2 regions of the Mycobacterium basiliense genome follow, and region 2 is predicted to be linked to the other one. Evidence: riboswitches for the same ligand, from Rfam matches in the RefSeq annotation. Region 2 holds a riboswitch; the other holds the start of a gene.
The links. A riboswitch is a leader RNA that binds a small molecule or an ion and turns the genes downstream of it on or off. The one in region 2 is predicted to bind glycine.

Region 1 (4,421 bases), 2.7 Mb from region 2:
GCCGACTGCGGGATCAGACACACCCGCCTCTGCTGCTCACCACGGCTGGCGTGGTAGGCGCGGATGGCCAGCAGGCCGGCGAGCTCACCTTGGGAGCCCGCATTGGGCTGCAGCGATACTCGGTCATAGCCGGTGATCTCGGCCAACCAGCGTTCCAGACCGGTGATCAGTTCCCGATAGCCGCCGGTTTGCTCGGCGGGCGCGTGTGGGTGGATGTTGGCGAAGTTGGGCCAGCTGATGGGTGCCATCTCCACTGCGGAATTGAGCTTCATGGTGCACGACCCCAGCGGAATCATGCTGCGGTCCAAGGCCAGGTCACGATCGGACAGCCTGCGCAAGAACCGCATCATCGCTGTCTCGGAACGGTGTTCGTGGAACACCCGGTGCTGCAGGTAGGGCGTCGTTCGGGTCAGCCCGGAACGGAGGCCCGACCGGCCCGGCACGACCCGTTCGACACCAAAAGCCTTGACTACCAATGTGGTGATCTCGGCGGTGGTGGTCTCATCGCAGCTGATCCCAACGTGATCGGCGTCGGCCAGTCGCAGATTTACCCCGAGGGTTTTCGCGCGCGCAACCAATTCGCCGGCGCGCTGGGGAGTCTTGACCAACACCGTGTCGAAGAACTGGTCGTGTACTACGGTGTGGCCGCCGTGGCGCAGGCTGGCCGCAACCGAAACTGCGTGCGCGTGCACTCGAGACGCGATGTCCCGCAATCCCTCCGGGCCGTGGTAGACGGCGTACATCGCGGCGACGTTGGCCAGTAGGGCCTGGGCGGTGCAGATGTTGCTGGTGGCCTTGTCACGGCGGATATGCTGTTCGCGAGTCTGCAGGGCAAGCCGATATGCGGCCGCGCCGTCGACGTCCTTGGATACCCCTACCAGGCGGCCCGGCAGCGCGCGTTCCAAGCCGCTGCGCACGGCCAGATACCCAGCGTGCGGCCCGCCGAAGAACAGCGGAACGCCAAACCGTTGCGCCGAACCGACTGCAATGTCGGCGCCGAGTTCACCGGGCGGGGTCAATAGGGTCAGCGAAAGCAGATCGGTCGCAACAGTGGACATGGCGCTACGGGCTTTCGCGGCGGTGATCAGCGCGCTCAGATCGCGCACGGCGCCACTGGCCCCGGGTGATTGCAGTACGATGCCGAAAAAGTCGCCGTCGGGCAAAGGCGCGGAGACGTCGACAAGTTCGATCTCGATATCCACCGCCGCCGCGCGGGTCCGCAGTACCGAAAGTGTCTGGGGAAAGCAGTCGTCGTCGACCAAGAGACGCGCCGACGGGTTGTTGTTGGACCGACGCATCAGCAGCATCGCCTCGACCACCGCGGTGGCCTCGTCCAGCAACGAGGCGCCGGCCAACGGCAACCCGGTGAGGTCTTCGATCACGGTTTGGAAGGTCAGTAGCGCTTCCAGGCGACCCTGGGATATCTCCGGCTGGTAGGGCGTGTAGGCGGTGTACCAGGCCGGCGATTCGAGGAGATTGCGGCGCAGCACTTCCGGAGTAACACACGGCGAGTAGCCTTGGCCGATCATCGACACCCGGACCGTATTGCGGCCAGCGATCGCAGCCAGATCGGTGAGCACCTGTTGCTCGGTCCGCGCCGCGGGCAACGCCATCGGTGCGGAGTTGCGGATCTGAGCCGGCACGGCGGCATCGGTCAATTCGTCAAGGCTCGCGTACCCGACGGCATCGAGCATGTGTGCGGTCGCGACGGGATCGGGGCCGATATGGCGCGGAACAAAACTCGACGCCGCGGTGGCGCCGCAAGAAGGCTGATCATGCATTTCGGACAAGGGGCAACTCCGGTTCCAGTGGGCCCGGGCGCACCGGGCTGGTTGCTCCCTCCCCGCTCTGTCCTGAAACCTGAGAGTCTGTGGCCTCGCGCGACGGCGACGCCCGTACACCTTCGGTAAGGCACGGCCGTTACGACCGATCCTTGTCTCCAGAGTTGCCTCGGCGGTGCGGTACTGGGGCCTGAGAGATTCCCGGGGAGGAGATTGCTCCTACGGCGCCTCGACATCGAGGTTTCTCCCGCATCGCGTCAATGGCTATTTATTTGTAACGCGAAGTGAAGATACACAGTGACCAGCTGGCTTGTCACTCCCCAATTTTCGCAGCGCAACGAAGATGGCCCGAGCAATTTCGCGGCTTGGCGCGCAGGAACGTGGGCCGGGTAGATGTCAAAGATGCACGCGCACAATATCTTCGCAAGACGAAATTCGCTCGAAGGGAACAGCCCGGAGAATGCGCCGCCTGATCCGATGGGCTGCTGTGATCTATCGCACAAGGCCGTGCGGCGCCGACGGTTACGCGTCTCCGCCGCTCATGCGCGCAGATTCGGGTAGATCGAGGTAGCGCTCCAGGTTGCGGTGCATGTTGATCACCCGCCGCTCTTCACCGGAGAGCGTCAGGTGGGTGAAGCCGGGCTGACGCAAGCCACGCTGGATCCCGGGGAGCACCCGGATGTCCTGTTGGCTTCGATTTCGACGGTCAGGGTGGCGTAGCAGCGAAAGTCGCTCAGATGGCACCAGGCAATATCGTCGGGTGTCGAGTCCAGGTATTCGATCAGTGGGATCGCGTTGATGTCGAGATTGACGAAGACCAATCCCTCCCAGGTGTCGACCCTGGCCGGCGCCAGCGGGAAGTTGGACAGCCTCAGCGAGCCGAAACGCTTGCGGTTGGGCACTCGCTTGAGCGTGCCGGCCAGGTCCCAGGTCCAGCCGTGGTAGCCGCACTTCAACTCACGCAGCCCCGAACCGGAGCCCACGCACAGCGAGTTGCCGCGATGACGACAGGCATTCTGAAAAGCGCGCAGCACGCCGTCCTCGCCTCGTATGATCAGTGAACTGTATGGGCCACAGCGGTATTCAAAATGGTCGCCGGGTTCTGCGACATGGTCGACCATGCAGGCAAGCTGCCACAACCTTGGCCACATTCGTTCGATCTCTAGTTGGGCGAATGCGATCGCGTCCTGATCGCGGGTCCGGGCCGTATCGCCGGTGGTCATGCTCATCGGATGGTCTCTTAACGCGCTCCGCGGACCAGCCGGCCGGGACGGGCCCCGGTGTCGACGCCGTTGCGCCGGGTCACCGCACCGCTGACGATCGTGGCCGTGTATCCGCTTGCGCCCTGCAAGATCCGATGGCCACCGGCGGGCAGGTCGTAGGCCATCGCCGCAGGATGCAGTCGCAGCGCCGCCATGTCGATGACGTTGATATCGGCCTTCTTTCCCCGCTCGATGGTGCCGCGGTCGGTGAGGCCGAACAGGTGCGCCGTATCGCGGGCCTGCTTGCGGATCACGTATTCCAGCGGCAATTTCCTGCCGCGCCGCCGGTCGCGAGCCCAGTGCGTCAACAAGAAAGTGGGGTAAGAGGCGTCGCAGATCATGCCGCAGTGTGCCCCGCCGTCCGAGAGCCCCAGCACGCCCGTAGGGTGCAGCATCATTTCGCGGATCGCGTCGCAGTTGCCGTCCGCGTAGTTAAACAGCGGCAGCATCAGCATGGCGCTGGCGTTCGCTTCGAGCATGAGGTCGTACAGCGTCGCCAACGGGTCCTCACCCTGGGCGGCGGCGATCGCCGCGACGGTCCGGTCAGGCGTCGGCTCATAGTCGGGTGGATCGCCGAGTGCATAAAGACGTCCCAGGGAGTACTGCACGAACGCGGACATGCCGTCGAACAGCACCGTGGGGTCGATAGGCAGATCCTCCTCGGCCAGGATCGCGGCTTTGACCGCGGGATCGGCCAGGCGCTGCGCGAGCTCGTCGCGGCTGCATTCGGCCTTGAGCCGGCGGTACGTGGGCCGATGGCCAAAAGCATGGTGGCCTTGGAAGCCGATCATCATCCCGAACGGGCGCGCGGCGATCTGCGGGTGCAGTCGACTGCCGGCCGCGTGCGCGTCCGCGGAGAGGGCCAGCTGCTCGCGCCACAGGTTCGGGTCGGCGTCGACCTGGATCAGCGCGAACGACACGGGTCGGTCGATCTCGGCGCCCAACCGCCGCATCCAGTCGAGTTCCTTCTTAGGCCCGACGATGTCCTCCCCGGCGGCGCCTTGCGGGGCGAGCTCGAAGACTGCCTGCCCGCCGGCCGCCATCGCACGGCCTAGCCCGAACAGCTCGTCTTCGGCCGCAAACGTTCCGGGCACCGGCTCACCGTCCATGGCGCGGTGGGCCAGCGTGCGCGACGTCGAGAATCCGAGCGCGCCGGCTTCGATACCTTCGGTGACCAACCTGCCCATGGCCGCGATATCGTCCGGCGTTGCCGGCTCGTTTCGGGCGCCGCGGTCACCCATCGTGTAGGCGCGGACGGCGCCGTGGGCGATCTGGCTGCCTACGTCGATCGCGAACTTCCGGTTGCCGATCGCGTCGAGGTATTCGGGGTAGCTCTCCCAGCCCCAGGTGATGCCCTCGGTGAGCGCGGTACCGGGGA
Region 2 (4,421 bases):
CATAACTTTGCACACCTCGTTGATCAAGTCGGCAGTACGCGACGTATTGCACCGCTGAGGATTAGACTTTCTCCAATCGCTTGGTGTCGACGACTTCGGCGGCTATGCCAGCACCGTGTCGTCGCTCCAAGCGACGGTCTGACACGGCGGCATGTGCGGAGGGCGGACACAGATGGGCGAAGTACGTGTTGTCGGCATTCGCGTCGAGCAACCGCAGAACCAGCCGGTGCTGTTACTGCGCGAGGCCAACGGCGACCGGTATCTGCCAATCTGGATCGGACAGTCCGAGGCCGCAGCCATTGCGTTGGAGCAACAGGGCGTCGAGCCGCCCCGACCGTTGACGCATGATCTGATCAGGGATGTCATTGCCGCGCTCGGGCATTCACTGAAAGAAGTGCGCATCGTCGACCTTCAGGAAGGCACCTTCTACGCCGATCTGATCTTCGACCGCAACGTCAAGGTTTCGGCTCGTCCCTCCGACTCGGTGGCGATCGCGCTGCGCGTCGGGGTTCCCATCTACGTCGAGGAAGCGGTGCTGGCCCAGGCCGGTCTGCTGATTCCGGACGAGGGCGACGAAGACACCGGCAGCGCTGTCCGCGAGGACGAGGTGGAGAAGTTCAAAGAGTTCCTCGACAGCGTGTCACCCGACGATTTCAAGGCCACCTAGGCTTCGCACGGGTGCATCCCCGGCGCGGGGCCCCACCGGCATGTCGTCGGGGCCACCAACGTTACGGACAGGTCTCATCTCGCAGAATGCGACCTCGACACGCCTGCCGGATAGCGCCCGCGACGCCACCCACCGGCCATACTTTGATGGCGACTTGATGACCAACTGGCGGACCGATTTGGTCCAACAGCGTATGCTCTCAAGCACTCGGGCCTGAGCAAACGTGGTTGCAGCGGCAGCCATTGACGCAGCTAGTGACAAGAGCGCGATCGGCGAGAGGAAGCACCGTGAGCGAGCAGCCACGTCAAGAACAGCTGGATCTGGCGAGCCACGCAACCAACACAACCAACGGCGAGCCGGCGAACGCGCCGGTGCAGCCGGGGCTGTTCCCCGATGATTCGGTGCCCGACGAGCTGGTGGGCTACCGCGGGCCGAGCGCCTGTCAGATCGCCGGCATCACCTACCGTCAACTCGACTACTGGGCACGCACCTCGCTGGTTGTTCCGTCGATCCGCAGTGCGGCAGGTTCCGGAAGCCAACGGCTCTACTCGTTCAAGGACATTTTGGTTCTCAAGATCGTCAAGCGATTGCTTGACACCGGCATCTCGCTGCACAACATTCGGGTTGCCGTCGACCACTTGCGTCAACGCGGTGTGCAGGACCTGGCCAACATCACCTTGTTCTCCGACGGCACGACGGTGTACGAGTGCACATCGGCAGAGGAAGTCGTCGATCTGCTCCAGGGTGGTCAGGGCGTATTCGGTATCGCCGTCTCGGGCGCGATGCGTGAGCTGACCGGCGTCATCGCGGACTTCCACGGTGAACGCGCTGACGGCGGCGAATCGATCGCCGCACCGGAAGACGAACTGGCATCGCGGCGCAAGCATCGCGACCGCAAGATCGGCTGAACGCGCGCGGCCCACGGCGGGCCGAGTAAACTGGACGCCGCATCACCCCGCGCGGGAGAGTGCTGTAGCCGCCAGCTACAGACGCCGAAGGAGCAAGACCTCTCCGCCAACCTCTCAGGCACCCGGGACCGCGCGAGATCATGATGCCTCTGGAAAGCGGTGGTGACCGGCAGCGGTCCTCACCCGCCGATGGGGAAAGGTGCCGGCTAGCTCCCGGCGCCGAATCTCTCAGGCGCCTGACGTACGGGTAGAGACAGAGGGAGAGGGTCCCTAGTCCTTCTGCCTTGTAGGGCCTCTAGCAGGCCACTTGGTGCCCAGTCAGGAGTTCACCGTGTCCGATAATTCCACGTTCGCAGACCGCCACATAGGCTTGGACCCCCAGGCTGTCGCGACGATGCTTGCGGTCATCGGCGTCGATACTCTCGACGACCTGGCCGCCAAGGCGGTGCCGAAGGGCATCCTGGACAAACTCGCCGACGCCGGCACCGCACCGGGCCTGGACCGACTCCCGCCGGCCGCTAGCGAGGCGGAGGCGTTGGCCGAGCTGCGTGCGCTGGCCAACGCCAACACGGTGGCCGTGTCGATGATCGGGCAGGGCTACTACGACACCATCACCCCACCGGTTCTGCTGCGGAACATCCTGGAAAACCCCGCCTGGTACACGGCGTATACGCCCTACCAGCCCGAAATCAGTCAGGGTCGGTTGGAAGCCTTACTGAATTTCCAAACCATGGTGACCGATCTCACCGGCCTAGAGATCGCGAACGCATCGATGCTCGACGAAGGCACCGCCGCAGCTGAGGCCATGACCCTGATGCAGCGCGCAACCCGCGGCCCGGCAAAGCGGCTGGCCGTTGACGTCGACGTGTTTGAGCAAACCGCGGTGGTGTTGGCCACCCGCGCGAAGCCGTTGGGTATCGAGATCGTCACCGCCGATCTGCGGGATGGGCTGCCCGAGGGTGAATTTTTCGGCGTCATCGCCCAGCTGCCCGGAGCCAGCGGCCGGCTCACCGACTGGACCCAGCTGGTGGAGCAGGCCCACGACCGCGGCGCGCTGGTGGCCATCGGCGCCGACCTGTTGGCCCTGACCCTGGTTGCGCCGCCGGGGGAGATTGGCGCCGATGTCGCATTCGGTACCACCCAGCGTTTCGGTGTCCCAATGGGTTTCGGCGGCCCGCACGCCGGCTATCTGTCCGTGCACGCCAAGCACGCCCGTCAGCTACCCGGACGACTGGTCGGTGTGTCGGTCGACAGCGACGGCAATTCGGCCTACCGGCTAGCGCTGCAGACCCGTGAGCAACATATCCGTCGGGACAAGGCAACCAGCAATATTTGCACCGCCCAGGTGCTGCTTGCGGTAATGGCCGCAATGTATGCCAGCTATCACGGCGCCGATGGGCTGGTCGGCATTGCACGACGAGTGCATGGTCATGCCGAGACCATCGCCGGCGCGCTGGGCGACGCGGTGGTGCATGACAGGTTTTTCGATACCGTGCTGGCGCGGGTGCCGGGGCGTGCCGACGAGGTGTTGGCGGCGGCCAAGGCCAGTGGCGTCAACGTGTGGCGAGTCGATGCCGACCATGTGTCGGTGGCCTGCGACGAGGTCACCACCGACACCCAGGTGGCCATTGTGCTGGATGCCTTCGGGGTGTCGGCCGCCGCACCGGCCAGCGCCGACATCGCCACGCGCACTTCGGAGTTCTTGACCCATCCTGCGTTCACCCAGTACCGCACCGAGACATCGATGATGCGGTACCTGCGCGCGCTGGCGGACAAAGATATTGCGTTGGACCGCAGCATGATTCCGCTCGGTTCGTGCACCATGAAGCTCAACGCCGCTACCGAGATGGAGTCAATCACCTGGCCGGAATTCGGACGCCAGCATCCGTTCGCGCCGGCATCGGATACGCCGGGGCTGCGGCGGCTCATCGCCGACCTGGAAAGCTGGTTGACGGCCATTACCGGCTACGACGCGGTCTCGCTGCAGCCCAACGCGGGTTCGCAGGGCGAATACGCCGGGCTGTTGGCGATTCACGAGTACCACGCCAGCAGGGGAGAGCCGCAACGCGACATCTGCCTGATCCCGTCCAGCGCGCACGGCACCAACGCGGCTTCGGCCGCGCTGGCCGGGATGCGGGTGGTCGTGGTGGGTTGTCATGACAACGGCGACGTCGATCTCCATGATCTGCGCGCCAAGATCAGCGACCACGCCGATCGGCTGTCGGCGTTGATGATCACCTACCCGTCCACGCACGGCGTGTACGAGCACGACATCGCCGAGATCTGCGCGGCCGTGCACGATGCCGGCGGCCAGGTGTACGTGGACGGCGCCAACCTCAACGCGCTGGTCGGCCTGGCCCGGCCCGGCAAGTTCGGCGGCGATGTGAGTCACCTGAACCTGCACAAGACCTTCTGCATCCCACACGGCGGCGGCGGTCCGGGAGTGGGGCCGGTGGCGGTGCGTTCCCATCTGTCTCAGTTTCTGCCGGGCCATCCGTTCGCCCCGGAGCTGCCACAGGGGTATCCGGTGGCGTCGGCGCCCTACGGGTCGGCGTCGATTTTGCCTATCACGTGGGCCTACATCCGGATGATGGGCGCCGACGGCCTGCGGACGGCGTCGCAGACCGCGATCACGTCGGCCAACTACATTGCCCGGCGGCTCGACGAATACTTCCCGGTGCTGTACACCGGCGAGAACGGCATGGTCGCTCACGAATGCATCCTGGACCTGCGCGGCATCACCAAGTCCACCGGCGTGACCGTCGACGATGTCGCGAAACGGTTGGCAGACTACGGCTTTCACGCTCCGACCATGAGTTTTCCGGTGGCCGGCACGCTCATGGTGG

Region 1: it holds a riboswitch for glycine, as region 2 does, so the genes downstream of both, gcvP (aminomethyl-transferring glycine dehydrogenase) here and gcvP (aminomethyl-transferring glycine dehydrogenase) in region 2, are expected to answer to the same signal.

What each region holds. Positions count from the first base shown of each region.
Region 1 is NZ_LR130759.1:136,520-140,940, forward strand. Features, by position in the region: gene gcvP (aminomethyl-transferring glycine dehydrogenase) at 1-1,781, opposite strand, end outside; glycine riboswitch at 1,950-2,041, opposite strand; partial or broken gene MB901379_RS00700 (aromatic ring-hydroxylating oxygenase subunit alpha) at 2,468-3,010, opposite strand; gene MB901379_RS00705 (N-acyl-D-amino-acid deacylase family protein) at 3,022-4,421, opposite strand, start outside.
Region 2 is NZ_LR130759.1:2,836,508-2,840,928, forward strand. Features, by position in the region: gene ftsR (transcriptional regulator FtsR) at 1-58, shown strand, start outside; gene MB901379_RS12060 (bifunctional nuclease family protein) at 173-667, shown strand; gene MB901379_RS12065 (MerR family transcriptional regulator) at 955-1,575, shown strand; glycine riboswitch at 1,618-1,716, shown strand; glycine riboswitch at 1,717-1,842, shown strand; gene gcvP (aminomethyl-transferring glycine dehydrogenase) at 1,907-4,421, shown strand, end outside.